DNA from 4 places in the Pseudomonas sp. 3A(2025) genome. Region 2 is predicted to be linked to each of the others. Evidence: predicted binding sites of a transcription regulator. Region 2 holds the regulator's gene; each other region holds the start of a gene.
What was found. The regulator sigma-54, encoded in region 2, starts transcription at its own class of promoters, with help from an activator protein. The targets are predictions, from matches to a motif close to ANTGGCATNNANNTTGCTNT.
Positions count from the first base shown of each region.

Region 1: a site for sigma-54 is predicted at 4,130-4,149, ahead of ACYP2A_RS11145 (flagellar hook-length control protein FliK). Genes of this name have one in related genera too.
Region 3: a site for sigma-54 is predicted at 4,067-4,086, ahead of ACYP2A_RS06500 (pilin). Genes of this name have one in related genera too.
Region 4: a site for sigma-54 is predicted at 5,333-5,352, ahead of flgB (flagellar basal body rod protein FlgB). Genes of this name have one in related genera too.

Region 1 covers NZ_BAAILM010000030.1:60,046-67,694, reverse strand. Annotated here, with positions in the region: gene fliI (flagellar protein export ATPase FliI) at 1-1,112, shown strand, start outside; gene fliJ (flagellar export protein FliJ) at 1,119-1,568, shown strand; gene ACYP2A_RS11160 (STAS domain-containing protein) at 1,650-1,952, shown strand; gene ACYP2A_RS11155 (ATP-binding SpoIIE family protein phosphatase) at 1,956-3,680, shown strand; gene ACYP2A_RS11150 (Hpt domain-containing protein) at 3,747-4,076, shown strand; gene ACYP2A_RS11145 (flagellar hook-length control protein FliK) at 4,186-5,535, shown strand; gene fliL (flagellar basal body-associated protein FliL) at 5,638-6,138, shown strand; gene fliM (flagellar motor switch protein FliM) at 6,149-7,117, shown strand; gene fliN (flagellar motor switch protein FliN) at 7,183-7,647, shown strand.
Region 2 covers NZ_BAAILM010000113.1:914,754-922,402, reverse strand. Annotated here, with positions in the region: gene ACYP2A_RS30905 (superoxide dismutase) at 1-486, shown strand, start outside; partial or broken gene ACYP2A_RS30900 (ZIP family metal transporter) at 516-683, shown strand; gene ACYP2A_RS30895 (HPr family phosphocarrier protein) at 775-1,047, opposite strand; gene rapZ (RNase adapter RapZ) at 1,063-1,920, opposite strand; gene ptsN (PTS IIA-like nitrogen regulatory protein PtsN) at 1,923-2,387, opposite strand; gene hpf (ribosome hibernation-promoting factor, HPF/YfiA family) at 2,399-2,707, opposite strand; gene ACYP2A_RS30875 (RNA polymerase factor sigma-54) at 2,828-4,330, opposite strand; gene lptB (LPS export ABC transporter ATP-binding protein) at 4,499-5,224, opposite strand; gene lptA (lipopolysaccharide transport periplasmic protein LptA) at 5,225-5,770, opposite strand; gene lptC (LPS export ABC transporter periplasmic protein LptC) at 5,757-6,329, opposite strand; gene kdsC (3-deoxy-manno-octulosonate-8-phosphatase KdsC) at 6,339-6,863, opposite strand; gene ACYP2A_RS30850 (KpsF/GutQ family sugar-phosphate isomerase) at 6,878-7,649, opposite strand, start outside.
Region 3 covers NZ_BAAILM010000017.1:132,287-139,935, reverse strand. Annotated here, with positions in the region: gene ACYP2A_RS06515 (amino acid permease) at 1-728, opposite strand, end outside; gene ACYP2A_RS06510 (cupin domain-containing protein) at 1,691-2,038, opposite strand; gene ACYP2A_RS06505 (O-antigen ligase family protein) at 2,128-3,567, opposite strand; gene ACYP2A_RS06500 (pilin) at 3,626-4,021, opposite strand; gene pilB (type IV-A pilus assembly ATPase PilB) at 4,247-5,944, shown strand; gene ACYP2A_RS06490 (type II secretion system F family protein) at 5,947-7,164, shown strand; gene ACYP2A_RS06485 (prepilin peptidase) at 7,166-7,649, shown strand, end outside.
Region 4 covers NZ_BAAILM010000088.1:71,122-78,770, reverse strand. Annotated here, with positions in the region: gene ACYP2A_RS23220 (hypothetical protein) at 1-225, opposite strand, end outside; gene ACYP2A_RS23215 (hypothetical protein) at 224-427, shown strand; gene ACYP2A_RS23210 (flagellar hook-basal body complex protein) at 439-2,178, opposite strand; gene flgE (flagellar hook protein FlgE) at 2,376-3,701, opposite strand; gene ACYP2A_RS23200 (flagellar hook assembly protein FlgD) at 3,730-4,413, opposite strand; gene flgC (flagellar basal body rod protein FlgC) at 4,428-4,871, opposite strand; gene flgB (flagellar basal body rod protein FlgB) at 4,875-5,288, opposite strand; gene cheR (protein-glutamate O-methyltransferase CheR) at 5,514-6,341, opposite strand; gene ACYP2A_RS23180 (chemotaxis protein CheV) at 6,386-7,318, opposite strand; gene flgA (flagellar basal body P-ring formation chaperone FlgA) at 7,398-7,649, shown strand, end outside.

The DNA.
Region 1 (7,649 bases), on a different contig from region 2:
GCAGTGTGGCTGGCATCGCGCCGGGTGCCCGTGTGGTGCCGCTGGCCGATAACGGGCGGCTGCCAATGGGCATGAGTATGCTCGGCCGGGTGCTCGACGGTGCTGGCCGGCCGCTCGATGGCCGCCCGCCGATCAAGGCCGAAGACTGGGTGCCGATGGATGGTCCGACGATCAACCCGCTCAAGCGCGACCCGATCAGCCAGCCGCTGGACGTGGGCATTCGCTGCATCAACGGATTATTGACGGTCGGCCGTGGCCAGCGTCTTGGCCTGTTTGCCGGTACGGGCGTGGGCAAGAGTGTGCTGCTTGGCATGATGACCCGCTTTACCGAGGCCGACATTATCGTCGTTGGCCTGATCGGCGAGCGGGGTCGTGAGGTCAAGGAATTCATCGAGCACATTCTGGGCGAAGAGGGCCTCAAGCGCTCTGTGGTGGTGGCGTCGCCTGCCGACGATGCACCGCTGATGCGTCTTCGCGCCGCGATGTACTGCACGCGCATCGCCGAGTATTTTCGTGACCGTGGCAAGAACGTTCTGCTGTTGATGGATTCGCTGACGCGCTTTGCCCAGGCGCAGCGTGAAATCGCCCTGGCGATTGGCGAGCCACCGGCAACCAAGGGTTATCCGCCTTCGGTATTTGCCCGCCTGCCCAAACTGGTCGAGCGCGCCGGCAATGCCGAGGCGGGTGGCGGGTCGATCACCGCGTTCTATACCGTATTGTCCGAAGGCGATGACCAGCAAGACCCGATTGCCGACTCGGCCCGAGGCGTACTGGACGGCCATATCGTGCTGTCGCGGCGGCTGGCCGAAGAGGGGCATTACCCGGCCATCGATATCGAAGCTTCGATCAGTCGGGTCATGCCGGCGGTGGTCAGCCCTGAGCACATGACTCGTGCCCAGCACTTCAAGCAGTTGTGGTCGCGCTACCAGCAAAGCCGCGACCTGATCAGTGTCGGTGCCTATGTGGCAGGTGGCGACCGCGAAACCGACCTGGCGATTTCGCTGCAACCGACCCTGGTGCGTTACCAGCGTCAGGGTCTGCGCGAGAACGTCAGCCTGCAAGGCAGTGGCGATGCGCTGGCGGCGGTGTTCGGACCAGCGCCGGGCGGGTGATGAACCATGGCCAATAGTCGTGCGGCGCGCCTGGCGCCAGTGGTTGAAATGGCCGAAAAGGCCGAACGCAATGCTGCCCAGCGCCTGGGCTACCTACAGGGTCAGGTCAACCTGGCGCACAGCAAGCTCGAAGAGCTCGATCAGTTTCGCCTCAACTATCAAGAGCAGTGGATCAACCGTGGCAGCCACGGCGTATCGGGCCAGTGGCTGATGAACTACCAGCGTTTTCTCAATCAGCTCGAAACCGCCATCGGCCAGCAGCGCAAGAGTCTGGCCTGGCACCAGGTCAACCTCGACAAGGCGCGTGGCGCCTGGCAGCAGGCTTACGCCCGCGTCGAAGGGTTGCGCAAACTGGTGCAGCGCTATATCGACGAAGCGCGTCAGCTTGAAGACAAGCGCGAGCAGAAACTGCTCGATGAGCTGTCCCAGCGTTTGCCACGCCAGGACGGGTATTGAAAGCACACTCCTGATTCGCAGCGCCCGCGCGATCATGGTCTAGGCTGTGTCTTATTGGTGACATAGCACAGGAGTACGCAAATGACCGTCACTTCCGAGCGTTCCCCGGATGGCCGACAGGTAACCCTGCTCGTCGAAGGGCGCTTCGATTTTGCGTCCCACCAGGCGTTTCGCGCCGCCTACCAGAACCACCCGCCTGAACTCGATTATGTCGTCGACCTGCGCGGCACCCATTATCTGGACAGCTCGGCACTGGGCATGCTGTTGTTGCTGCGCGATCATGCCGGCGGCGAAAAAGCGGTGGTCAAACTGGTCAATTGCACACCGGATGTGATCAAGATCCTGACCATTTCCAATTTCTCCAAGCTGTTTCAGGTTGCCTGAGTCTTGCAGGCAGACACGCAAAGCCTGCGTATTCTGATCGCCGACGACAGCCCCAGCGACCGCTTGCTGCTGTCTGCCCTGATCACTCGCCAGGGGCATCAGGCGTTGATTGCCGCCAATGGCGTCGAGGCGCTCGAGCTGTACCGCATTCAGCAACCGCATCTGGTCTTGATGGATGCCTTGATGCCGGTCATGGACGGCTTCGAGACGGCCCGGCAGATCAAGCTGCTGGCGGGCGAGTCGCTGGTGCCGATCATCTTTCTGACCTCTTTGACCGAAGGTGAGGCGCTGGCGCGCTGCCTGGATGCCGGTGGCGACGACTTTATTGCCAAGCCCTTCAATCCGCTGGTACTGACGGCCAAGATCAATGCCATGAATCGCCTGCGCCAGTTGCAGGAAACCGTGCTGCGCCAGCGCGACCTGCTGGCCAGTCATCGCGAGCACTTGCTCAACGAGCAGCGTGTGGCCAAGGCGGTGTTCGATCAGGTGGCGCACTCCGGTTGCCTGGATGCGCCTAATATCCGCTATCTGCAATCGCCTTATGCGCTGTTCAACGGTGATCTGATGCTGGCGGCCTGGGCGCCTGCCGGGCACATGTATGTGTTTCTGGGGGACTTTACCGGCCATGGTTTGCCGGCGGCCGTCGGCGCCATGCCACTGGCCGAGGTGTTTTATGGCATGACCGCCAAGGGCTACGGCTTGCCGGAAATGCTGCGCGAGATGAACGCCAAGCTCAAACGCATCCTGCCGGTGGGCATGTTCTGTTGTGCGACCTTGCTGTGCATCGACTTCAAGCAGCAACAGGTCGAACTGTGGAATGGCGGATTGCCCGATGGTTATCTGTTGCATGCCGGCGTAGGCGGTTTTGAGCCATTACCCTCGCGGCATCTGCCGCTGGGTATCCTGCCGGCCAGCGCTTTCGACGAGAGCACTGAGGTATTGCCGCTGGCACCGGGCGACCGGATATTTCTGTTGTCCGACGGCGTCATGGACACGCGCGATGCCCAGGACCGGCTGTTCGGCACCCGGCGGCTCTGCGAAGTGCTGGCAGCCAACCGCGAGCCTGCGCGGCTGATCGAAGAAATCCTTGAGGCGCTGAATGCGTTTGGCGGGCGTGCGCGTGATGATGTCAGCATGCTCGAAATCAGCGCTTCGTTGCAGGTGGCCGACAGTGCGCCGCTGGCGACCCGTATCGACAGCGGTCCGGCAAACCCGCTGGACTGGTCGGCAAGCTTTGAATTTCGCGCCTCGACGCTGAAAACCTTCAACCCCTTGCCTTACATTCTTCAGCTGTTGCTGGAAGTGCATGGGTTGCGCGACCAGAGCGGGGCGCTTTACAGCGTGTTAGCCGAGCTTTACAGCAATGCGCTGGAGCATGGTGTGCTGGGGCTCGATTCGCGCCTCAAGCAGGATGCGTCCGGATTTGCCCGCTATTATCAAGAGCGTACCCAGCGTCTTGAGCAGTTGCAGAGCGGTTTCATCAACCTGCAATTGCAGGTGCGTGCCAGTGCCGAGGGTGGCGTGCTGACGATCAATATGCAGGACAGCGGCAAAGGTTTCGACGTACAGGATGTGCTCACCCGTGCGCCGTCCATCGATGGATTGTGCGGTCGCGGTCTCAGGCTTGTCCGTTCGCTGTGCAGCGATGCGAACTGGTCGGACGATGGTCGGGCGGTTTGCGTGGAGTTTTCATGGGGGGTAGTGGCATACTTGCCCCCGGTTTCTTGATCAAGGAGTGAGCAAGTGGCGGCCGTTCATGTGGATTACAGTGTGTTGACGACCTTGCAGGAGGTCATGGAAGACGAATACCTGACGCTGATCGATGTCTTTCTCAAGGACTCGGATCTGCGCATGGCCTTGCTGCGCCAGACCGTGCGCGCCGCTGAGGCAGGCGATATCTCGCCAGACCTGGTCGAGCTTGGGCTGACGGCCCATAGCTTCAAGGGCAGCAGCAGTAACATGGGGGCGGTGCGATTGTCGGACCTGTGCCGACAGCTTGAAGACCAGACCCGCCTTCATTCACTGGAGGGGCTGGAAGACCTGGTCCGGTCAATCGACAGCGAGTACCTCACCATCCGCCGGTTATTCGACGCCGAGCGCCAGACTTATATGGCCCAGACCTGATCTTTCGATTATCTGAACCGGGCACCTCACGCACTGTTTGCGTCATGTTGTGAGGTGGCCCGCATCTTGCTGGTGCAATGGCATTGTGCTGCCCGATGCGGAGATTCGAATGTCCCTTGCCCCTAATGTATTGCTCCAGACCAATGCGGCGACCACGGCCAAGTCCACTGCCGCCAGCCATTTGTCAAAGTCTGCTGACATCGGCAAGGACAGCGCTTCAGGCTTCTCGAAGGTGTTCAACCGCGAGTCCCGCGAGGTGCCCAAGGCTGACCGCGACGTGCAGGCCAATGCCGCACGCGACAAGAACGTACCTGAAAAAAGCAAGTCGGTGGCGGCCAGGGAAAAGCCTGACGAAGCGTCAGACGTTGCCGATGGCAAGTCCTCCGTTGCCGAAAGCGGCAACGACTTGCCTGCCGACAAGGTGGTTCAGGCAAACGACCAGGATCGCTCGGACGAAAAAGGCGACGACAGTGCGGCGCAGAGCGGCACTGACAGCACCACCGACCAGGCTGTCCAGGCAATGGCCGCCAATGCGCAGGCAGGGCAGGGACCCTTGGTGCCCTTGACCGTGCCAGCCGCAACCGCTGCCACCGATTCGGCCATCGAAGAGGCATTCGATCCTGAAGTCGATCCGCTCGAGGGCCTGCATGCCTTGCAGTTCGCGCTGGAGAGCGCCGGCGGAAAAACCCGTCCCGGTGCGGCGCCGGCCACCCAGACGTCCACTGCCCAGAACGGCGCCCTGGTTGAAGGTGATGCTGCCGACGCGCAGAACGTTGTCAATAATCTGGCGAGCCTGCAAGGTGGGCAGGACCTGGGCGAGGATGGCTCTGAAGGCAGCGAGAAATCGCTTGCAGGGCTGCTCGACGATGGTCTGAAAGATGTCAAGGCCGCTTCCGGCGATACCCGCGTCGACAATTTTGCCGAGCGTCTGGCGGCCTTGAGCCAGGCCGCTCAGCCTGCACGGACGGCGCCGGTGACCACGCCGGTCATCAATCAGCCGCTGGCCATGCACCAGAGCGGCTGGAGTGAAGGTATCGTCGAGCGGGTAATGTACCTTTCGAGCCAGAACCTCAAATCGGCGGAAATCAAGCTTGAACCCGCTGAGCTGGGTCGCCTGGACATTCGCGTCAATATGGCGCCGGACCAACAGACTCAAGTGACATTCGTCAGCGCCCATCTCGGGGTGCGCGACGCTCTGGAAAGCCAGATGGTTCGCCTGCGTGAGTCGTTTCAGCAGCAAGGTCTGGGGCAGGTAGACGTCAATGTCTCCGATCAATCGCAACAACAGGCCCAACAGCAAGCCCAGGAGCAGGCCAGTCGCGCCCAGCGCGGCAGTTCGCGCAGTGACTCGGGTGTCAGTGATGGCGGGCTTGACGGCAGCAACGCAGAACCGGTCGCCGCCGTCAGCCAGCCGGTACAGCGCGTGATCGGCAGCAGTGAGATCGATTATTACGCCTGATGCTACGGCGATGTTCGCTTTAGGGGGTTCCAATCTGGCATAACCTTTGCTCGGCCTCTGTCACGTAACAGTGAACCCCCTGAATAGTGACGGATTATTGGCATGGCGCAGAGCGAAGCAGTCAAAGAGCCCGGCTCGAAAAAGAAACTCAAGCTCATCATCATCGTGGTTGTGGGCTTGCTCGTGGCCATCGGTTTGTCGGTGGGAGCCACCTGGTTCCTGATGAACAAATCCGAACCCAAGCCGGACCCGGCCGTGGCTGCCGCGCATGCCAATGCCAAACAGCCGGCGGTATTCGAAGCCATGACCCCGGCCTTCGTGGTCAACTTCAATGTCAACGGTCGTCAGCGCTACATGCAGGTGAGCATTACCATGCTGGCGCGCGATGCTGCCGACATGGCTGCCTTGAAGGTCCACATGCCGACCATTCGCAACAACCTCGTCCTGCTGTTTGCCGGTATTCCGTTCGATTCGCTGACCACGCCGATCGGCATGGAAATGCTGCGCCAGAAGGCGACGGCCAGCATTCAGGAAGTGGCTCAAAAAGAGCTCGGCAAGACGGTCGTCGAACAGTTGCTCTTCACTAACTTCGTATTGCAGTAGGATCCACGACATGGCCGTGCAAGACCTGCTGTCCCAGGATGAAATCGACGCGCTGTTGCATGGCGTGGACGATGGCATGGTCGATACCGACAACGTTGCCGAACCCGGCACCGTCAAGACGTACGACCTGACCAGTCAGGACCGGATCGTCCGTGGGCGCATGCCGACCCTGGAAATGATCAACGAGCGGTTCGCCCGCTACACCCGCATCAGCATGTTCAACCTGTTGCGCCGCTCGGCGGACGTGGCAGTGGGTGGCGTGCAGGTGATGAAATTCGGCGAGTACGTGCATTCGCTGTACGTACCCACCAGCCTTAACCTGGCCAAGATCAAGCCGCTGCGCGGCACCGCGCTGTTCATCCTCGACGCCAAGCTGGTGTTCAAGCTGGTGGACAACTTCTTTGGCGGCGACGGGCGTCACGCCAAGATCGAAGGGCGTGAATTCACCCCCACCGAATTGCGCGTGGTGCGCATGGTGCTGGACCAGGCTTTCGTCGACCTCAAGGAAGCCTGGCAGGCGATCATGGAAGTCAACTTCGAGTACATCAACTCCGAAGTCAACCCGGCCATGGCCAACATCGTCGGCCCCAGCGAGGCGGTGGTGATTTCCACTTTCCATATCGAACTCGATGGCGGTGGTGGCGACCTGCACGTGACCATGCCGTACTCGATGATCGAGCCGATCCGCGAAATGCTCGATGCCGGTTTCCAGTCCGATCTGGACGATCAGGACGAGCGCTGGGTCAAGGCGCTCAAGGAAGACGTGCTCGATGTGTCGGTGCCGGTGACCACGACAGTCGCCAATCGACAGTTGCTGTTGCGCGACATTCTGCACATGCAGCCTGGCGACGTCATTCCGGTAGACCTGGATGACAACCTGGTGATGCGCGCCAATGGCGTGCCTTCGTTCAAGGTCAAGCTGGGCTCGCACAAAGGCAACCTGGCCTTGCAGATCATCGAACCCATAGAGCGGCGCTGATCTGTACGGTCGCGCTGAACCCCTGTTTATTGCCTAATTGAAAGACTGCCCGCAGAGGACAACCGATGGCTGATGATAACGAAATGACGTCTGCTGAAGATCAGGCACTGGCCGATGAGTGGGCTGCAGCACTGGGCGAGGCCGGCGATGGTCAGGCAGATATCGACGCCTTGCTGGCTGCCGACGCTGCGCGCAAGCCCAGCGCTAACCGCATGTCGATGGAAGAGTTTGGGGGCGTGCCGAAAAACTCCGCGCAGGTGACCCTCGATGGTCCAAACCTGGATGTGATTCTGGATATTCCGGTGTCGATTTCCATGGAAGTGGGCAGCACCGATATCAGTATTCGCAACCTGCTGCAGCTCAACCAGGGTTCGGTGATCGAGCTGGATCGCCTGGCGGGCGAGCCGCTGGATGTATTGGTCAACGGCACCCTCATCGCCCACGGTGAAGTGGTCGTGGTCAACGAGAAGTTCGGTATTCGCCTGACAGACGTCATCAGTCCGAGCGAACGTATCAAGAAGCTGCGCTAAGT
Region 2 (7,649 bases):
GTTGCCGGTACTGAATACGAGAACCTGTCGGTCGAGGCGCTGGTTGCCAAGGTCAAGGAGCTGCCGGAAAGCCTGCGCCCTGTGGTTACCAACCACGGTGGTGGTCACGCCAACCACTCGCTGTTCTGGACTGTAATGAAGCCCAATGGCGGCGGCGAGCCGACGGGCGAGCTGGCCAAGGCCATCGCTGATGAACTGGGTGGCTTCGAAGCGTTCAAGACCGCGTTCACCGATGCTGCGGTCAAGCGTTTCGGCAGCGGCTGGGCCTGGCTGAGCGTGACCCCCGAGAACAAGCTGGTGGTCGAGCACAGCGCCAACCAGGACAGCCCGCTGGAGAAAGGCAACACGCCTATTCTCGGTCTGGACGTCTGGGAGCACGCCTATTACCTCAAGTACCAGAACCGCCGTGCCGAATACATCGGCGCGTTCTACAACGTCATCAATTGGGATGAAGTTGCCAAGCGTTATGCTGCTGCGCTGGCCTGATCAACCAGGTGGATAATCCAGGGTATCTTATGCGTTCACCAATAAGGTCAGCCCGCCTGCTTCGTTTTGCGTTCGGCAGTCTTTTGCTGCTGGCCGGGATGGTCTTGCTGGCTGCCCAGGCGCTCGCCTGGCTTGATCTTGAACCTTGTCTGTTGCGGGTTCTGGAAGAAGGTGCGAGCTGCGCTCTGGGGTTGGCTTCAAGCTGATCGTGTGCGCTACCCGCATTAAAAAAGGGGCTACCTGAAAGCAGGGCCCCTTTTTTAATATCTGTTGCGTCGGGCGGCGCTGTTACTCGCCTTCATCGAACTTGTTGTTGATCAGCTCGACCAGGCCTTCCAGAGCCTGCTCGGCGCTCTCGCCCTCGGTCGACAGATGAAGCTCGGTGCCTTTGCCGGCGGCGAGCATCATGACGGCCATGATGCTTTTGCCATCGACCAGGCTTTCAGGTGTGCGGCCCACCCTGATCTGGCAGGGAAACTTGCCGGCCACGCCGACAAACTTGGCGGCGGCCCGGGCGTGAAGGCCGAGTTTGTTGATGATGGTGATTTGACGAGCGGGCATCGCAGTGGAAATCCTTCAGCTGAGGTCGCGGTGGCGAACCTGAACGTTCTTGAGTGATTGTTGCAGGACCTTGCCCAGGCGCTCTGTCAGGTAGACGGAGCGATGATGCCCGCCGGTGCAGCCGATGGCTATGGTCACGTAGGAGCGGTTGCTGGCGGCAAAGCGTGGCAGCCATTTATTAAGATAGGTGAAGATGTCCTGAAACATTTCTTCGACATCAGGCTGGGCTGCCAGGTACTCGATGACCACAGGATCGAGGCCCGAATGGTCGCGCAGTTCAGGCTTCCAGTACGGGTTGGGCAGGCAGCGCACATCGAAAACCAGGTCGGCGTCTACGGGCATGCCGCGCTTGAAGCCGAACGATTCGACGAGAAAGGCTGTGCCCGGTTCCGGTTTGTTCAGCAGGCGTAACTTGATGGTGTCACGCAGCTGGTAAAGATTCAGGTGGGTGGTGTTGATCTTCAGGTCGGCCAGGTCGGTGATCGGCCCCAGCAACAGGCTCTCGTCGCGAATGGCCTCGGCCAGCGAGCGCTGTGAATTGCTCAGCGGGTGGCGGCGTCGGGTTTCGGAGAAGCGCTTGAGTAGCGTGGCGTCGTCGGCGTCCAGGTACAGCACATCGCACTGGATGTGCCGGGCACGGACTTCGTCGAGTATGTGCGGGAATCGGGTCAGGTGGCTGGGCATGTTGCGCGCATCGATCGACACGGCCAGCAGCGGTTCGGCCTGCTCGCTGTTGAGCAGGGCGCGTTCAGCCAGTTCCGGCAGCAGTCCGGCTGGCAGGTTGTCGACGCAATAGAAGCCGTTGTCTTCCAGAACGTCCAGCGCAGTGCTCTTGCCTGAGCCTGAGCGGCCACTGACGATGATCATGCGCATGCTCAACGGCCTTTGAGTTCTTCCAGTACGCACTGGTAAAGGTCATCACTGCTTTGCGCGCTACGCAGGCGTTCGCGTACATCGCTGCGATCGAGCATGCCGGCAATCTGGCTGAGCAGTTGCAGATGTTCGTCCGTAGCGGCTTGCGGTACCAGCAGAACGAACAGCAGGTCTACCGGTTCACCGTCGATAGCATCGAAGTCGACCGGTTTCTCAAGGCTCAGGACGGCGCTGATAGGCGACTGGCAGGCCTCGAGGCGACAGTGGGGGATAGCAATACCGTTACCAAAGCCGGTCGAGCCGAGTTTTTCACGGTTCACGAGCTTTTCGAACACGTCTTGCGTGTCCAGCTCGGGGACTTCGCGGCCGATCAGATCGGCGATCTGCTCCAGCACGCGTTTTTTGCTGCCTCCCGGCACGTTCACAAGGGAACGGCCGGGGGTCAGTATTTTTTCAAGTTGAGTCATGGATTGGTTTGTTAGCGAGCGGTCGCACCTTTGAGGATGCTTTGCTGCTTTTCCTTGTGCTTGAGCAATTGTCTGTCGAGCTTGTCGGTGAGCAGGTCGATGGCCGCGTACATGTCGTCATGTTCGGCGTTGGCGACGACCTCTCCACCATGGATATGCAGGGTGGCTTCGATTTTCTGCTTCAGTTTCTCGACCGTCATCGTGACCTGGACATTGGTAATCTTGTCGAAATGCCCTTCAAGCTTTTTGAGTTTGAGCTCCACATACTCACGAAGGGGCTTGGTCACTTCCAGGTGATGTCCACTGATATTAACTTGCATACAGCTCTCTCCTTTGCCAGTGCATAAGAGGCAGGCCGGTGACCTGCCGCTGGAACGCTGTGGCCTGACACAGGCGGGCGGCGTGAGCTCTGGTGCGCTGCCCTGCAGGTGCCTCGTCCGCTACATCAGCCGCTTGCGCTCGCTGGATGGCGCGATCCCGAGGGATTCGCGGTACTTGGCGACTGTGCGACGGGCGACTTGAATGCCTTGTGCCTCCAGTAAACCAGCGATCTTGCTGTCGCTCAATGGCTTTTTCTGATTTTCCGCCGCGACCAGTTTCTTGATGATTGCGCGGATGGCCGTGGACGAGCATTCACCGCCTTCGGAGGTGCTGACGTGGCTTGAAAAGAAGTATTTCAGTTCGTATATGCCACGCGGGGTATGCATGAACTTCTGGGTGGTGACCCGGGAAATGGTCGATTCATGCATGCCGACCGCTTCGGCGATGTCATGCAGGACCAGAGGCTTCATGGCCTCGTCGCCATATTCGAGAAAGCCGCGCTGATGCTCGACGATCTGGGTGGCCACCTTCATCAGGGTTTCGTTGCGGCTTTGCAGGCTCTTGATGAACCAGCGCGCTTCCTGTAACTGGTTACGCATGAAGGTATTGTCGGCGCTGGTGTCGGCGCGACGCACGAAACCTGCGTACTGCGGGTTGACCCGCAGGCGCGGTACCGCTTCCTGGTTCAGCTCGACCAGCCAGCGTTCGCTGTCCTTGCGCACGATGACGTCGGGCACGACGTATTCCGGCTCGCTGGACTCGATCTGTGAGCCGGGACGCGGGTTGAGGCTCTGGACCAGTTCGATGACCTGGCGCAGATCGTCTTCCTTGAGCTTCATGCGGCGCATCAATTGTGCGTAGTCGCGTCCGCCCAGCAGGTCGATATAGTCGGTTACCAGGCGCTGGGCTTCGCTCAGCCATGGCGTGCTGGCGTGCATCTGGCGCAGTTGCAGCAACAGGCATTCGCTCAGGGTGCGCGCGGCGATGCCGGCAGGCTCGAATTGCTGGATGCGGTGCAGCACGGCCTCGATCTCGTCGAGCTCGATGTCCAGTTCGGGATCGAACGCTTCCAGCAGTTCTTCCAGCGACTCTTCCAGGTAGCCCTGGCTGTTGATGCAGTCGATCAGGGTGACGGCGATGAGGCGATCGGTGTCGGACATCGGCGCCACATTGAGCTGCCATAGCAGATGACTTTGCAGGCTTTCACCCGCCGATGTGCGGGTGGTGAAATCCCACTCGTCGTCGTCGCTGCTCGGCAGGCTGCTGGCGCTGGTCTGGTAAATGTCTTCCCAGGCCGTGTCGACCGGCAGCTCGTTAGGAATGCGCTCGTTCCATTCGCCTTCCTCAAGATTATCCACGGTAGGCGCGGAGGTTTCCTGATAAGTCGGTTCCTGGGTCTCGCGTTCGCTGTTGGGCTTGTTCTCGACGTTGTCCGCCATAGGGTCGGAATTGTCGAAGTCGTCGCCTTCTTCCTGGCGTTCCAGCATAGGGTTGGATTCCAGAGCCTCCTGGATCTCCTGTTGCAGGTCCAGGGTCGACAACTGGAGTAAGCGGATAGCCTGTTGCAGCTGCGGTGTCATCGTCAGCTGCTGGCCCATTCTCAAGACTAGCGATGGTTTCATGGCAGTGGCTCAACACCTTCATTCGCCGGCGCGCGTGCGCCATCCACTACAGGGCGCCTGGGCGCCGCCTTTTATAAGCAAGTTATATGCCTGAAATTGAAGCGCTTGCCTAGAGCGCCACGACAAATAATCCGTTGTCAACGGTCATTGTTATGGCTGCAAGGCGCTCTAGAGGCGGAACTCGTGGCCGAGATAGACCTCTTTCACCAGCTCGTTGGCCAGGATGGTCTCGGCATCGCCTTCAGCGATCAGTTGCCCGTCGTTGACGATGTAGGCAGTCTCACAGATATCCAGGGTTTCACGGACGTTGTGATCGGTGATCAGCACGCCAATGCCCTTGGATTTCAGGTGATGGATGATCTGCTTGATGTCGCCGACCGAAATCGGGTCGACCCCGGCAAAGGGCTCGTCCAGCAGAATGAACTTGGGGGCCGTGGCCAGGGCGCGGGCAATTTCTACGCGACGCCGTTCGCCGCCGGACAGGCTCATGCCCAGGCTGTCGCGGATATGCGTGATGTGGAATTCCTGCAAGAGGTTTTCCAGCTCTTTGCGGCGTGCAGTGCCGTCGAGTTCCTTGCGGGTCTCGAGGATGGCCATGATGTTGTCGGCCACGGTCAGCTTGCGAAAGATCGAAGCCTCTTGAGGCAGATAGCCGATACCGGCGCGTGCGCGACCGTGCATCGGCTGGTGGCTGACATCCAGGTCGTCGATCAGTACGCGGCCCTGATCGGCCTGTACCAGGCCGACGATCATGTAGAAGCAGGTGGTCTTGCCGGCACCGTTGGGGCCCAGCAAACCGACGATCTGGCCGCTGTCGATGGACAGGCTGACATCGCGAACGACCTGACGGTTCTTGTAACTCTTGGCCAGGTGCTGGGCTTTAAGCGTCGCCATTTACTCGGCCTTCTGCGGCTGGTCGGTTTTCTTTTTCGGCTGGATGACCATGTCGATCCGTGGCCGTGGTGTGGTCACCTGGCTGCCGGTGGCGCGACCCGCGCTGACGATCTGGCGCACGGTGTCGTAGACGATCTTCTCGCCTTCGGAAGTGTTGCCGTCGTTGATGACCTTGGCCTTGTCGATCAAGACGATGCGATCCTGGGCCGCGTAGTACTGGATCGTCACCGCGTAGGCCTGAACGATCGGCTTGGTGGTCGAGGGCTTCTGCTCGTAATAGGCCAGGTTGCCGACCGAGGTGAACACATCGACCTCGCCCTGGGCATTGCGCGTGATGGTCACGGTGTTGCCGGTGATCTTCATCGAGCCCTGGGTGATGATGACATTGCCCTTGTAGGTGGCGATGCCTTTCTTGTCATCGAGCTGCGCGTCGTCTGACTGGATATGAATCGGCTGGTCACGGTCTGTCGGCAGAGCCCAGGCGCTCGCGCTTCCCAGTACTGCGCCCAGGCCGAGCAAAAAAGGAAGAGTTTTAACGAGACTCATACTGTCCTCTTACGTTGGACAGCAGGTCCATCCTGCCGTCGTTCAAATACGCTTTCATCCCTTTGGCCGTAGTGACACCGCCGCCGGCGTCGATTCTAACGGCTTGCTCGGTCTGCGCATATTGCTTCTGTGGGAATACCGTCATTCGACTGCTGGTAATGATAGTCGAACGGTTCTTTTCATCGGTGCGCGCCACGCGCACATCGTCGATCAGCTCGACCTGTTCGCCGCCGGGCGACACTTCGCCACGAACGCTCTGCACATGCCACGGAAACGCTGTGCCACGGTACATCTGCAGGTCTGGCCGGGTCAGCAGGCTGACGTCCGTGGCCTTGACGTGCTCGACCTTGTCGGCGGTCATTTCGTACTGCACCTTGCCATCGGGCAGGTACTGCACGCTGCGGGCATTGATCGCGTAATAGTCGATGGCGGTCTCGTCAGGCGTCACGGCGGGTTGCTCCATGAAGCTTTCGGGGCTGACGTTCCAGTAGCCGACTGCTGCCAGCAGGAAAGCCAGTACGCCAAGTATCAGGAAAGTCCGGATCTTTTTACTGAGCATGAGCAATGTCTACAGGTAGGCGGCGTTGGCCGCTTCAAGGTTGCCCTGGGCGTTGAGGATCAGTTCGCAGAACTCGCGAGCTGCACCTTCGCCACCCCTGGCGCTGGTCACGCCATGAGCGTGCTGGCGAACAAAAGTAGCCGCATTGGCCACGGCCATGCCCAGGCCAACACGACGAATCACCGGCAAGTCTGGCAGATCGTCACCCAGATAGGCGACTTGTTCGTAGCTCAGGTTCAATTCACCGAGCAACTGGTCAAGCACGACCAGTTTGTCTTCGCGGCCCTGGAACAGGTGAGCAATGCCCAGGTTTTTCGCGCGGCGCTCGACCAGTGGGGTCTTGCGCCCGCTGATGATTGCGGTATCGACACCCGAGGCAATCAGCATCTTGATGCCATGACCGTCCAGGGTGTTGAACGTCTTGAATTCGCTGCCGTCCTCCAGGAAGTACAGGCGGCCGTCGGTCAGTACGCCGTCGACATCGAAGATTGCCAGCTTGATCTTGCTGGCGCGTTGCAGCAGTTCGTCGCTCATGGTCCGGTTCTCCATTACATGACTCCTGCGCGCAGGAGGTCTTGCAGGTTGAAAGCGCCTGTCGGGCGGTCTTCTTCGTCGACCACGATCAGGGCACTGATCTTGTGGTCTTCCATGATTTTCAGGGCTTCGGCGGCCAGCATATCGGCGTGTGCAGTCTTGCCGTGCACGGTCATGACTTCGTCGATGGTGATCTGGCGAATGTCGAGCGGGCGGTCCAGAGTGCGGCGCAGGTCACCATCAGTGAAGACGCCTGCCAGTCTGCCGTCATCTTCAAGGATCGCGGTCATGCCCAGGCCCTTGTGGGTCATTTCCAGCAAGGCATCGCGCAGTGGCGTGCCGCGCTGCACTTTGGGCAAGGCATCGCCACTGTGCATCACATGTTCGACCTTGAGCAGCAAACGCCGGCCCAGAGCGCCGCCGGGGTGCGAAAAGGCAAAGTCTTCGGCGGTAAAGCCACGGGCATCGAGCAGGGCCACGGCCAGGGCATCGCCCATCACCAGTGCGGCGGTGGTCGAGGAGGTCGGGGCCAGGTTCAGCGGGCAGGCTTCCTGCTCGACATGCGCGTTGAGATTGACGTCGGCCGCACGGGCCAGCGTCGACTCAGGGTTGCCGGTCAGGCTGATCATGCGGATGCCCAGGCGCTTGATCAGCGGCAGCAGGGTGACGATCTCGCTGGTGGTGCCTGAGTTGGACAGGGCCAGGATCACATCGTCGCGGGTAATCATACCCATGTCGCCGTGGCTGGCTTCGGCAGGATGCACGAAAAACGCTGTCGTGCCGGTG
Region 3 (7,649 bases), on a different contig from region 2:
ATCACAGAACGGGTGGCGCGGGCGATGTTCTTCGCTGGATGACTGGACTCAGCCGCTGCAATAGTCACCGCTTCCGTGCCGATAAAACTGAACATCACCGTGATAAACGCACCGACCACCGCCGAATAACCATTCGGTGCAAAGCCGCCATGGTTCTCCATCAACTTGCTCAAGCCACTGACTTCACGCCCCGGCAACCAGCCCAACAACACCGCAAAGCCCAGACTGATAAATCCAATGATCGCCGCGACCTTGAACAGCGCAAACCAGAACTCGAACTCACCGTACTTGGCGACACTGAACAAATTGGTCGCCGCCAGCAAAATGATCGACAGCAACGCAAACAACCAGGCATCAACCTGCGGAAACCATTGATTAAGCACATGCCCCGCCGCCAGCGCCTCGATAGGAATCACCAACACCCAGAACCACCAGTACAACCAGCCAATGGTAAACCCCGCCCACGGCCCGATCGCCTGATCGGCATAAGTCGAAAACGACCCGATGTCCGGATTGGCCACCGCCATCTCCCCGAGCATGCGCATCACCAGCACCACCAACAAACCGGAGCAGGCGTAGGAAAGAATGGTAGCGGGACCTGCTGCGGCGATAGCATGCCCGGAGCCGACAAACAGACCGGCGCCGATAATGCCGGCAATCGAAAGCATCGTGACATGACGCGGCTTGAAGCCTTGCGCCAATTGACCATTGGAATCGGGGCTGATCATGGTGCTTGTTCTTCTCTTGTTCTGACGACGAGTGCTGATTGCACACTCTGGAGGCGGCGCACCTTACACGCTGTTGCAAACTCACACCACGCCAGCGCACGCCAATGAAAACGCATCGCCACCTTACCGTTGGGGCGTAGAGGGTTAATTACACGAGGACGCCGCGCATTGGAGCCGATTGCGACATGGGCTTAAGTGTGCCTTGCGGTGAAGGCTGAGTTTTTTCCTGATACGACGCTTTCGCATAGCAGCCACTGGGCTCATAAGCAGGCGGGTGTGTCGGATACTTTGCCCCGATCCAATGCCGCTCGCATGAACGCTTTCCTTAATGCCAGTTATCTTTGCTCATAAGACAAACAGAAGACATGAGGACTGACCCAAAAAAATTTAACACCATCCTATTGAATGATGGGCACACCCTTAATTAAAGCCCTTAACTCATCAAGCGATAACGATTATTGCAAATCTCAAAAAACAGACTGATACTACCACGGCTGAAAATCAAGCCAATGAAGGCTGCGTTATTTTTTATTCACAACCTAGGAACACTCAGCATGCTTGATCTTCTTTTAGCTTTTCTTTTTGGCATAGCTGTATGTGTTCGAATACACGAGGATCGAAAAAAATTTCTCGGGGAGCCAGTAAGCATTGCTTTTCGCTTACTCAAATATGGCTGCTTAGCCATAATGATTACTCTTTTGCTGGGCCTAGCCTATTTAGCAAAAAACCATGGGCAATAGTTTAATGCTTTAACGCCATTTGCACACGTAGCTCAAACGATTATGACAAACCGCCTGAACATCAAAACCTCATAAAGCTATAGTGAATGGCGCTCCAGAAAACCTCTTGTTACTTGAGCGTTTTTTTAAACACACAAGCTTCTATAGCAGAGAAAAAATGGCCGGGGCTTACGCCGCAGCCATTAAAGTTGAGGAGAACCGAATGGAAAAATCTAGAGTCTGTCAGGCAAATACGAAATATTTGCGCACGGTCTCGACCACTTCCCACGTGCCTTTCATGCCCACTTCGACGATGAACTTGTCACCCGCCTTCAAGTGAATCGGCTCCTGACCATCGGGGGTGATGATGCAATAGCCTTCCTGGAAATCGCAGTATTCCCACTTCACATACTCGACGCGCCATTTACCCGGCGTACAGATCCAGGTGCCCATGATTTTTGAGCCATCCTCGGAGGTGTAGGCGTTGAGGTTCACGGTGTGCGGCTCGCCTTCGATGCGTTCCCATTTGCAGGCGTCGACGACGGGTAGTGGGGTGGTATCGCGCAGGACGGTGATTGGGGGGGTGCTCATGGGAAGGGCCTGGGTAGTGGGGAATTGTCACCGCAGGGTATGGGGTTCGAGGGTGGTGGGGATGTCTGGGGTCGACGTTGGGTTGCTTGTTAGCGCACGGGTGAAACTTGCCCGGCTGCTCTGTCAGGCAGAGCAATTATGCCTTGCATCCAGAAGCGCGGTAGATAGCGGCCACCGAACTCTTGGGCAAACTGCTGCTCCCGCCTTTCAGTCTGCGGAAAATCGCGAATAACAGTGTAAAACAACATTCCGGAAGCCAGCGTGAGACATGCAAGCCACAGCCCATTGCTAAGTGAGTTGGTTGAGCACAGCGGCTCTCGCCATTCGTGCAAAGCTAGCAGCCAACCAACAACCAGCGCCAACCACAATTGCGAATATGGCATGACGATCACCCCGTCGACCATCGCTTGGGTCATCGCTCCGACTAAGCTGGTAGCCAAGCATAATCGCAGTAAATCGACAGGCTCGTTGGACAATGCTCGTTTGCGCAGTAGCCGCCATGTGGCAACTAGCCCATGTAAGGCTAACCCCATCACTATCAAGGTTGAGGGGACGCCCCATTCGCTGGCCCATTGTAGGATGGCTTGGTGTGGATGCGCCCCTACAGCGTTCCAAGTATCAGCAAAGTGCATTGGACCAAAACCCAGCAGCGGATGCTCCTTGATCATGTTCCAAGCCTGTTGCCAGAGAATTTCACGTGCTGACAGCGAGGTGCTGAGCCGGTCGCCGGCAAAGTTGTCTACGCTCATTCCTAACCAGACTGGCATAGCACTAAAAAGACCGACGAATAGGAGCACACCTACTGCTGCAGCGGCCAGTTGCCAAGCCGCCCAGTAACGCCCGGCCCTCCCTAGACTAAGCGCAATGAGGAGACTTGCCCCCATACCCAGCCATGTACCTCGCGTACCTCCGGTCACTGCAATCAGCCACCAACTGCTGAGTAAACCAAACAGCAAAGCTTTGCTTGACCAGCGATTCGGATATAAAAGCGGTAATACCAGAAGCGGCAAGGTGAAAGTCTGGAATTGCCCATAAAAACGCTTGTTGGAGAAACCGTCCAACAGCAGGTCCGTATCGATTACTGAAGCGGACGTCATGAAGGCAGCGACAGTTGAAGAAAAAAATTGAAAGGCTTTCAGGCCGCATATAAACACGACGAAACAGATAAGCAGCCCATCAAGTTTGGCGCCGTAATGCAGGCGTTGCTGGGTCAAGGATAGGGCAATACCGCCACAAAGCAAAAACACAGATAATTCGACCAGGGCCCAAGCAGGCTGATGTGCATTGAGGCTAGATATGACACCGCCTAATATAATCAGAAAAATCAGGAATTTAGTACGAACTTCAAAAACACTAATCAATGGCTTTTTTATAGCAAAAAACACTAGAATCGCCAAGGATGAGCAACCAATGATTAGTTGTGCTAAGCGTTGTTGATCATGACCAGAAAAATCCATAGAGCAAACAGTCACAACCATCACAACAGCGAAAAACAAGAAAAAAAACTTTTTCCCTACTGCATATAGCATTTAGCTTTAATTCCAAAGAAAAAGGCGCTAAAAGCGCCTTTTTTATAAATATCTAACCTTATGAGCCAGTGCAAGAACTTGGCGCGGCCTTCGCTGGCGAAACAGTACAGCCCCAAGTAATAGTACCGCCTACTTTATCTGCGTTACTAAAAGATGGCGTAAGGATAACCGCAGTCACACCAGCAGCTGTATTTGAGGTTGTAAGGGTACCTGAGCTGCATCCAGCAAGAGTAGTAGTTGTGCCTGTAGTATTGCACAGTGAAGCGCCGGTCAATCCATTGTTATAGTTCTCTGCTACCGCCAGCTTGGCAGACTCCATGCTTACGAGCAGAGCAGAGGCCTGCGCGCGCAAGGTATAATTTTGGTAAGACGGAATAGCAACCGCCGCTAGAATACCGATAATTGCGACAACGATCATCAGCTCGATCAATGTGAAACCTTTTTGTGCACTCATGCGTACTTCTCCAAAACGTCAAGGTTGAGTTCCTTGATTGTAGCCGAAGCACAGGTCATGCCACATTCCGACGGCAGTCCTTTTAGCTGCCCCAAATCAATCAAACCACTTTACACAAAACCTATTTTTGCAGAAAGTGACATTTTCTGTCACATACATCATCCTCATTTGGCAGCACAGCCCGACTACGCTATAACCGTCCCACTGTCTGTATGTGGTGGTTTTATGTCCGATGTCGTCCTTACCGGCCTGGCCAAGCAATTGGTCGTCGCCGAGCTGTTAACCGAGAAATCCGCCCAACAGGCTCACCAACAAGCGCGACGCGACAAAATCTCGCTGGTCACCTATCTGGTTCAGAACCGCTTGGTCAAAAGCCTGACGCTAGCTGAGGTCGCTTCCGACCAGTTTGGGGTGCCTTTTTTCGACCTCAGCAGTCTTGACAAGGAAAGTCAGCCAAAAGGCCTGGTCAGCGAAAAACTGGTACGCCAGCATCACGCACTCCCACTTTGGCGGCGCGGCAACAAGCTTTTTATTGGGGTCTCTGACCCGACCAATCACCAAGCTGTAACGGATATTCAGTTCAGCACGGGCCTCAACACCGAGGCCATTTTGGTTGAAGATGACAAGCTTTCCGATGCCATCGACAAAATGTTCGATACCGGCAACGGCTTGGGCGAAATGGCCGATGTTGATCTGGGTCTTGATATAGAACCAGTTGAGAGCGCCAAGGAAACCTCTCTAAGCACCCAGAACGATGCTGATGACGCCCCGGTGGTGCGTTTTGTAAACAAGATGCTGCTGGATGCCATCCGCATGGGCTCATCGGACTTGCACTTCGAGCCCTACGAGAAAGTTTTCCGGGTGCGTTTTCGTACCGATGGGATCTTGCATGAGGCCGCCAAACCCCCAATTCACTTGGCTGGCCGAATTGCCGCACGCCTGAAGGTCATGGCCAGCCTGGATATTTCCGAACGTCGCAAACCTCAGGATGGTCGGGTCAAACTCCGAATTTCCCAGAACAAGGCCATCGACTTCCGGATGAACACCTTGCCCACGCTCTGGGGCGAGAAGATCGTAATGCGGATTCTCGACCCGACCAGTGCGCAAATGGGTATCGACGCTCTAGGCTATGAGCCAGAGCAAAAAGACTTGTATCTGGAAGCTCTGAGACAGCCACAAGGCATGATTCTTGTTACTGGTCCCACAGGCTCGGGTAAGACCGTTTCGCTGTATACCGGCCTAAATATCCTCAACACGGTGAATATCAATATTTCTACCGCTGAAGACCCGGTAGAGATCAACCTGGAAGGCATCAACCAGGTCAACGTCAATCCGCGCCAAGGCATGGACTTTACCCAGGCGCTGCGCGCCTTCCTGCGCCAAGACCCTGACGTAATCATGGTCGGCGAGATTCGTGACTTGGAAACTGCCGAGATTGCCATCAAGGCTTCGCAAACCGGTCACTTGGTGCTGTCGACCCTACACACCAATAGCGCGGCAGAGACGCTGACCCGTCTGCACCATATGGGCGTGGCGGCTTTTAATATCGCGACAGCCATCAACCTGATCATCGCCCAGCGTCTGGCGCGAAAACTCTGCCCTCACTGCAAGAAAGAAGTCGATGTTCCTAATGAAACTCTGCTCAAGGAGGGCATTCCAGAAGCGCGCCTTGGCACATTCAAACTTTATGCACCCGTAGGCTGCGACCATTGCAACGGCGGGTACAAAGGGCGAGTCGGTATTTACGAGGTCGTAAAGAAGACCGCTGAACTGGAGCGCATCATCATGGAAGAAGGCAATTCCCTGGACATCTCCGTACAGATGCGCAAAGACGGTTTTAATGACCTGCGAACCTCGGGCTTGCATAAGGTCATGCAGGGCATTACCAGCCTGGAAGAAATCAACCGGGTGACCAAGGACTGAAGATGGCCAATAAAACAGTCAAACTTGTCACCTTTACCTGGGAAGGCATTGATCGCAAAGGCACCAAAACTCGTGGTGAACTGGACGGTCATAACATAGCCTTGGTCAAGGCGCAACTGCGCAAGCAAGGCATCAACCCGACCAAGGTACGCAAGAAACCGGTGTCGATCTTCAGCATGGGCAAGAAGATCAAGCCGCTGGATATCGCCTTCTTCTCTCGGCAAATGGCGACCATGTTGAAAGCCGGGGTGCCGCTGCTGCAGGCCTTCGATATCATCATTGAGGGTGCAGAAAAACCTAGCATGCAGGTACTGGTCAACTTCCTGAAACAAGAAGTGGCTGCTGGCAACAGCCTTGCTACAGCGCTGCGTCAGAAGCCCGAATACTTTGATGATTTGTACTGCAGCCTGGTCGATGCCGGTGAGCAAGCGGGCGCGCTTGAAACGCTGCTGGACCGGGTAGCCACCTACAAGGAAAAGACCGAAGCGCTCAAGGCCAAGATCAAGAAAGCGATGACTTACCCGATCGCGGTCATGGTCGTGGCATTTATCGTTACAGGTATTTTGCTGATCAAAGTGGTGCCGCAGTTTCAGTCCGTTTTTGCCGGATTTGGTGCGGAATTGCCTGCCTTTACCCTATTTGTGATCGGGCTGTCTGAAATCGTCCAGCAATGGTGGCTCATAATTCTCGGGCTCATGGTTGGCGGCGGTTTTCTATTCAAGCGTGCCTACAAACAATCACAGAAAATTCGAGATAACGTTGATCGATTCCTGCTCAAACTGCCACTTATCGGTGCCCTGATCTACAAATCCTCGGTGGCCCGCTATGCACGAACATTGGCCACGACCTTTGCTGCTGGCGTGCCTTTAGTCGAAGCGCTGGACTCGGTCGCTGGCGCCACGGGCAACGTGATCTTCAGAAATGCCGTGAATAAGGTCAAGCAGGACGTTTCCACGGGCATGCAGCTCAACTTCTCTATGCGAACCACCGATGTTTTCCCAAGCCTGGCCATACAAATGACCGCCATCGGCGAAGAGTCCGGAGCGCTGGACGGCATGCTCGATAAGGTTGCAACCTTCTACGAGGACGAGGTCGACAATATGGTCGACAGCCTGACTAGCCTCATGGAACCCATGATCATGGCCGTGCTTGGCGTTGTTGTTGGCGGTCTTGTTCTGGCCATGTATATGCCCATCTTCAAACTCGGTAGCGTCGTCTGATATGCAGTTCCTGGATTTCCTCGCAGCGTCACCAACAGCCCTGATCACCACCACCCTGATCCTCGGCCTCCTCATCGGCAGCTTCCTGAACGTAGTCATCCACCGCCTCCCCAAAATGATGCTCGCGGACTGGCGAACCCAGTCCCGCGAAATCCTGGAACTCCCACCAGAACCCAAATCAAAACCCTACAACCTGATCCTCCCCCACTCCCACTGCCCACGCTGCAACCACAAGATCCGCACCTGGGAAAACCTCCCGGTCCTCAGCTGGCTACTACTAAAAGGCCGCTGCTCCGCTTGCAAGACTCCGATCAGCAAACGCTACCCGCTGGTCGAACTCACCTGCGGCCTGCTCTCAGCCTTCATCGCCTGGCATTTCGGCTTCGGCTGGCAAACCGCAACGATGCTGGTCCTGACCTGGGGCCTGCTGGTGATGAGCATGATCGATGTCGATCACCAACTTCTCCCCGACTCGCTGGTCTTGC
Region 4 (7,649 bases), on a different contig from region 2:
GTTCTGCCAATCCCTGAGCAATTTTCGGACCAGTTTTTCAAAACCGATACAAAGCAGCCATTCGCCAGCAATGACAGGCACCTGCCGCTCAAAGCCATTGCCATGTGTGCGGCAAAGCGGCGACGAACTGCCGCCCTGCGCCAAAAAACTTACCCAGCGGTGCTTGGAGAATGCCATGCAGGCGTTTATCGTGATGGCACTTGCCTGACCACCGGAGGCCAGCATGCAAACACCCATCCGCTGGCGCCACGTCGTTACCGGCCTGCTGGCCACCAGCCTGATCAGTTGCGCCCTGCTCACCCAGGCGGCACCGGCACGCTATTACAAATGGCAAGGTAACGACCGCGTGGTCTGCGCCCAGACCAGCCCGGGGCACGGCTGGACACGCCTGAACGGCTTTTACGTCAAGGCCGACTGCTCGATTTGACCGCCTGCGCCTTACGTCGACTGAATCAGCGTTTGCAACAGCGTTGCCTCGGTCGCAATGACTTTGGAATTACCCTGAAACGCCGACTGCGCCTGGACCAGCTCCACCAATTCCGAGGTCAGGTCGACGTTCGACGCTTCCAGCGATTGCGCGACAAGACTGCCCACTCCGCCCTGCCCCGGCGCCTGGTAATCGGCGATACCGGAGGCATGGGTCTGGCGCCAGCGGGTTTCGCTTTGCGGTGTCAGCCCTTGTTCATTACTGAAACGCGCCAGCATCACCTGCCCGATCGAGCGGTACAGGCCATTGCTGAATGAAGCCTGCAACACGCCATCGCGCCCGACACCGATCCCGGTCAGGCTGCCCGGCGCATGCCCGTCGACATGCACCGAGCTGCGCGCGGTGTCGGCGTTGTGCTGGCTAAGGCGATCAATCTGGATACACAGGCCACCGGGGTGCGCGGTCGCGCCATTGGGTGCCCACAGCGTATCGTTGCGACGCGGCTGCCAGGCCGGCAGCCAGCCGTGCACCACCAGCGCATCGCCATCCAGCTCAAGCCCCGGACTGCCGACCACACTGCTCAACGCGCCGTTGCCATCGAACAACAGGCTGGCGGTCAACGGCTCGGTGCTTTGCGGATCGATCGGGTTACGGTCATTGACCAGTACATGCATTTTCCAGCTGTTGGTGCCGTCCTTGACGAAGTACTGGCGCAGGTCATGGACATTGCCCAGCGAGTCATGCACCGCACTGGAGAACATCTTGCTGTAGGCCCCGACGTCGGTGGGCCGAAACTCTGGCAGCGGGCGCTCCATCAGCAGGTCGGCCTCATCGATCAGGCTCTGCGTACCGTCGAGCAGCGGCAAAGACACCTTGCCGCCATTGCCGGCCGGGCTGGCAACCCATTGCCCATTGACCTGCACGCCTGGCTTCCACTGACCGAGTGCAAACTCCGTGTCGGACACCTTGCTGACCTGCTGACTGCCGCCGGCCAATACCGCACTGCCGTCACTGTGCCGACGCACTGCCCATTGCAACGGCGCACTGGCGGTCGGATCCAGCGGGTTGCGTCCGTCGACGGTGACATACACATCCCAGCGGTCAGCATCGGTCTTGACGAAATACTGTTTGAGTTCATGATCGGCCGGCGCCTGCCCAGCAGCCCCCTGATCCTGAATCGTACGGGTCACGACGCGGGTGTAGGTACTCGGGTCATTGGCATCGAACGCCCGCAACGCCGCCAGCGAAGGCATGCCCGCGCCCAGATTCACGGTTTGCTTGAGCTCACTGCTGGGCGTGGGCTGCATGATCGAGGTGTCGATCTTCAGATCGCTGCGCACGCCATTGATGAGGGCGCCCTGAGCGTCCGCACCATAGCCCTGCAAGCGATTACCGTCGCTGTCGACGACAAAGTCCTCGGCATCCTTGTGAAAAGCGCCGGCGCGGGTGTACGCCAGCGAACCGCGCTCACTGACCACAAAAAAACCATTGCCCTGAATGCGCATGTCCAGTGGTGCACCGGCACTGCTCATGGCTACACCGGAATTGAAGTTCTGCGAGATATTGGCCAATCGCACGCCATCACCCACCGCATTGGAGCCACCACCCAATTGCGCCGACGAATACAAGGCCGAGAACTCTGCCCGCGAAGACTTGAAGCCAACCGTGCCGACGTTGGCAATGTTGTTACCGGCCACTTCGAGACGCTTGTGGGCCGCGCGCAGACCACTCATGGCAACATTGAAGGTCATGGAAACTCCTGAGCCGCTTGGCGCGGCCATTCATTGAGAGACTTGAAGTCTCGCAGCAACGAAAGTGGGAATTTCCACAGTTCAAAGTAGGAATGATCCGGTGTATTTCAATACACGAGCCACGTCACAAACCGTTATCGAGGCCCACAAAAAAACCCCTGTAAACAGGGGCTTTTTTGGCACTCATCAACCAGACATTACATCTGGATGGTGGTCTGCAGAATGGTGCTCTGGGTCGAAATAGTCTTGGCGTTCGCCTGGTAGTTGCTTTGCGCCTTGATCAGCTCAACCAGCTCGGAGGTCAGGTCGACGTTGGACTCTTCCAGCGCTTGCCCTGTGACATACCCCAGGGTACCGGTTTGCGGTGCGCCAGTGACCGGCACACCCGACGAGTAGGTTTCGCGCCAGTTGGTTCCGCCAGCCGCTTCCAGGCCCTGCACGTTGGCAAAGGTGGTCAGCGACAGTTGACCAATGACTTTCGACTGGCCGTTGGTGTAGGTGGCGAACAGGCTGCCGCTCGGGTCGACGCTCATCGAGCTGACTTGCCCTGTGGCGTAACCGTTCTGGGTCTGGCTGATCAGGCCGGAAGCCGCTGCGGTCTGCTTCACACCCATCATGTCCAGCTTGATGCCGGTGGTGGAGCTTGCAGCACCGTTGGCCGCCCAGGTGGCAGTGGTACCGGTGCCGGTTTGTACACCGGGCACCCAGTTATTGACCTGGAAGGTGCCGTCGGCATTGAGGGTCACCGCCCCTGTGGTTACCGGCGCACCGGTACCCGAGGTGATCAGATTGCCGCTCGAGTCAAAGGTCAGCTGGGTCTGGGTCGGCGTGGCGGTCGTCGGATCATTGACGTTGCGGCCATCGATCAGGGTGTACATCGACCAGGTATTGACGCCCGTCTTGGCGAAATAGTTTTCCAGCTTGTGCTCGTTACCCTGGCTGTCGTAGATCGGGGTGTCGTACTTGAAGTTGTACGACTTGGTGTCGGTGGCATCGAATGTCGACAGCGAAGGCTGCGTCGTCGCGGAATTCAGGTTCGCCGTGTTGGTGATCTGCGAGGTGGTCTGAGGTATCAGGTTCGAGGTGTCGATGCGCATGTCGCCCAGCGTGCCGACGGCGAGGTTGCCGTTGGCGTCGACGTTGTAACCTTGCAGGTTCATGCCTTCGCTGTTGACGATGTAGCCTTCGCGATCGGTATGGAAAGCGCCGGCGCGGGTGTACACCTTCTCACCGTTGTTGGTCAGCATGAAGAAGCCGCTGCCGTTGATGGCCATGTCCAGGCTGTTGCCGGTACCGGTCGACAGGTTGCCCTGGGTGAACTCTTGCGAAACGGCACCGATGGCCACGCCGCTGCCGGTGCTGACGCCGCCGGAGGTGGCACGGATCGACTGGGCATACTGGTCGCGGAACTCGACACGCGACGACTTGAAGCCGTTGGTGGCGACGTTGGCAATGTTGTTGCCGGTAACGTCGAGATGCTTGTTGGCTGCAAAGAGACCACTAAGGCCGATATTGAAAGACATTTACAACTCCTCGCCGTCTGCCCGGCTCTTACAATCCGATGGTCTGTACTTTGGACAGGGCGATGCTGCTGCCACCTGCCAGATTAAGGGTCATGTCGCCGCCGGTGGTGGCGGTGGTCACGCTGTTGACTGTGGCTGGCAAGTAAGTGCTGAGCGCCGTATTGGTGCCGCTGATCGAACCATTGACCTTGAAGGTGTAGTTGCCCGCCGCTGCCGTCGTACCGTCATCCTTGAGGCCGTCCCAGGTGAAGCTTTGGGTGCCGGCGTTCAAGCCGCCCAGATCGACGGTGTCGGCCAGGGTGCCGTTGGCATCGTAGACGCTGAGGGTGGTGCTGGTGGTGGTGGCCGGAACCACGACCGAACCGGTCAGACCCTTGCCGGCTTCGACATACACGCTGCTGGCATCGACGATCACTGAACGCCCGACCAGCGAAGAGGCCTGCAAGGCCTGCGACGACTTGTAGATGGTGGCGATCGAGTCGACCGTACTGGTCAGGTTCTGCATGCTTTCCAGGCTACTGAACTGCGCCAGCTGGGCAACGAACTGGGTGTTGTCCTGCGGGTCCAGAGGGTTCTGGTTCTTCATCTGGGTTACGAGCAGTTGCAGGAACGCGTCCTTGCCCAGCGCACTGGTACCGTCGTCGGTCTTGGTTTTGGTCGGGTTTTGCAGCGAGTTGATAAAACTCGCCGATACATCGTTCTCAACAGCCATGGTTCACGCCCTCATTACTGACCCAGGGTCAGCACCTTCTGCATCATGGTTTTGGCGGTGTTCATGATTTCGACGTTGGTCTGGAACGACCGACTGGCAGAAATCATGTCAGCCATTTCTTCCACAACATTGACGTTGGGGTAGTAGACGTACCCGTTGCCATCGGCAGAAGGATGATTGGGCTCATAACGGGCTTCGAGGTTGGAGGTGTCCTCGATGATGCCCGAGACCTGTACGCCCTGCCCGGCCTGGCCCTGGTCCTGAAACAACGAACCACCACCGATCGACTGCTGGCCTTCAAGCACGGTGGCGAACACCGGGTGACGGGCGCGGTAGGTCTGGTCCATGCTCGACGACACGGTTTCAGCGTTGGCAATGTTACTGGCAGTGGTGTTCAGACGCGTGGTCTGGGCACTCATGGCGCTGCCGGCAATGTTGAAGACATTCGATAGCGACATGAATCACTCTCCGCGCAGGGCCGATACCAGCCCTTTGAACTTGCTATTGAGCAGCGTGAAGCTGGCCTGGAACGACATGGAGTTCTGGGCGTAGCTGGCCTGCTCCACTTGCGAATCGACGGTGTTCTGGTCCAGCGAAGGGGCCGACGGGGTGCGGTACAGCAACACACCTTCGGTGTCGCTGCCGGCAGCCTGAGCTTCGATATGACGACCATTGGTGGTGTTCATGGCGAACTGGCCCTTGCTGTTGACCTTTTCGGTCTCGGCGGCCAGCACCGCAGAGAAATCCAGGTCGCGCGCCTTGTAGCCCGGGGTGTCGGCGTTGGAGATGTTATTGGCCAACACCTCAGCCCGCTGGGCCCGGAAGTTCAGGGCTTTTTCATGGATACCCAGTGCTTTATCGAAGTTGATGCTCATGTCGGGAAACCTTTACCGGTTGACCTGATGTACGTATCACAGACAAAGCAATCGGCATGCCATGTTTGTGAAGCCAGTGTTTGCAGGGGGTTTGCCGAATGAGTGCGGCAGGGATGCCAGAAAAGCGGCAAGGGATTTCCGCTGAAGGATCAGGGGCGGCAAGAGGAGTGTCGTTTTTTTGCCAGAGGCGGCCGCTGCGTGAAGGTCACGCAACGGCTCGAAGGCTTACTTGGCCTTGTAGATGATGCCCGGGCTGCACTGGACCATCTGGTAATGGTCCGGCAAACCGTTGAGCGCTTCGGAGGCTCCCAGAAACAGGTAGCCGCCCGGCTTGAGCACGCTGTGAATGCGCAGCAGGATGTCTTTCTTCACCTCGGCGGAGAAGTAGATCAGCACGTTGCGACAAAACACGATGTCGAACTTGCCAAGGCTGGCATAGCTGTCGAGCAGATTGAACGAGCGGAACTCGACACGGCTCTTGATCGGCGCCTTGACCGCCCAGCGACCGGGCGCCTTGGTGTCGAAATAGCGCTGCAAGCGTTCCGGCGACAAGCCGCGACCGATGGCCAGGCTGTCGTACTCGCCGGTCTTGCAATTATTGAGCATCAGGCTCGACAGGTCGGTCGCAACGATTTGCACGCCGGTCTTGAGCTGCCCCGGATTGCTGCGCTCGAACTCATCGATCGACATCGACAGCGAATACGGCTCCTGGCCGGACGAACAGGCCGCCGACCAGATGCGCAGACGCTGTCCTGGGCTGGCCTTGATCTGCTCGGGCAGCACCTTGTTTTTCAGCACCTCAAAGGGGTAGGTATCGCGAAACCACAAGGTTTCGTTGGTCGTCATCGCATCGACCACCTGCTCGCGCAAACCACTGCGCGGCTGGGATTGAATACGCGACACCAACTCGCCCAGGCTCTTGATGCCCTGCTGTTCCATCAGCTTGTTGAGGCGGCTGGACACCAGATACTGCTTGTTTTCACCCAGCAGGATGCCACAGGCTTTTTCCAGAAAGACCCGGAACTGTTCAAAATCCAAATTACCCGTAGACAAAGGTACCGCCTCTCAAATCATGTGAACGACCAGGGCTTACCACCCTAGGTATGGTCTGCTGCCTTGATCCGGGCAACGACGCGCGCCGCCAGATCGTCAGGCCGGAATTTTGCGAGAAAATCATCGGCACCGACCTTCTTGACCATCGCCTGGTTGAACACCCCCGACAACGAGGTGTGCAAGGTAATGTGCAGCTTGTTCATCCGCGGGTCATTGCGTATGGCTGCTGTCAAGGTATAGCCATCCATCTCCGGCATTTCAATGTCGGAGATCATCATGAGGAATTCTTCCTCGGGCTTTTTGCCTTCGGCGATCATCGCCAGCAGGTAATCCAGCGCCTGACGACCATCATTCAGAGCGACCACTTCGACACCGACCGTTTCCAGGCAACGACTGACCTGCTTGCGCGCCACCGAAGAGTCATCAACGGTCAATACCCGCAGCGAAACGGCCTTGTGATGCGTTTCTTCATCGACCACACCGACCGACACCGCTTCGGCAATCGGCGCCACCTCCGCCAGAATCTTCTCGACGTCGATAATTTCCACCAACTGGTTGTCGACCCGCGTCACTGCCGTCAGGTAGTGATCGCGACCGGTACCCTTGGGTGGTGGATGGATCTCCTCCCAGTTCATGTTGACGATGCGTTCGACCGAATGCACCAGAAAACCCTGAACCTTGGTGTTGTACTCAGTGATGATGACGAAGGTGTTTTCCAGCGCAATCATCCCGGTAGAACCGGTGGCCATCGCCAGATCCAGAATCGGAATGGTGCCACCACGAATATTGGCCACACCACGCACGATCCTGCTCGATTTGGGCATGATGGTGAGTTTCGGGCATTGCAGTACTTCTTTGACCTTGAATACGTTAATCCCGTAGAGCTGCTTGCCTTGCAGGCGAAACAGCAACAGCTCCAGGCGATTCTGACCAACCAGCTGCGTGCGCTGGTTCACCGAATCCATTACACCTGCCATGCCCTGCCCCCCTTACCTCAACCATCGACCGCCACATACCGGATACGGCAAGCGGCACGAGCCTTGCTTTTTATACGTCATGAATGACAAGACGACAATTTTTCGACACGCCGCATTAGAAACCCGCCACTGGCTGGGCGCAATCGTCATGCTGTGCCTTTTTTGCACTGCAACTCCCGGTCGCGCCGAGAATTTCACACTGCCTGAACAGCTTATCGGCGTCACCGAGGGGTTTCTTGAGTACACCGTACAAGAGTATTTGGCGAGCAGCCAGATCGAAGGTCGTCACCAGATCCAGGTCCGGCAACTTGACCCACGGATGCGCATGGCA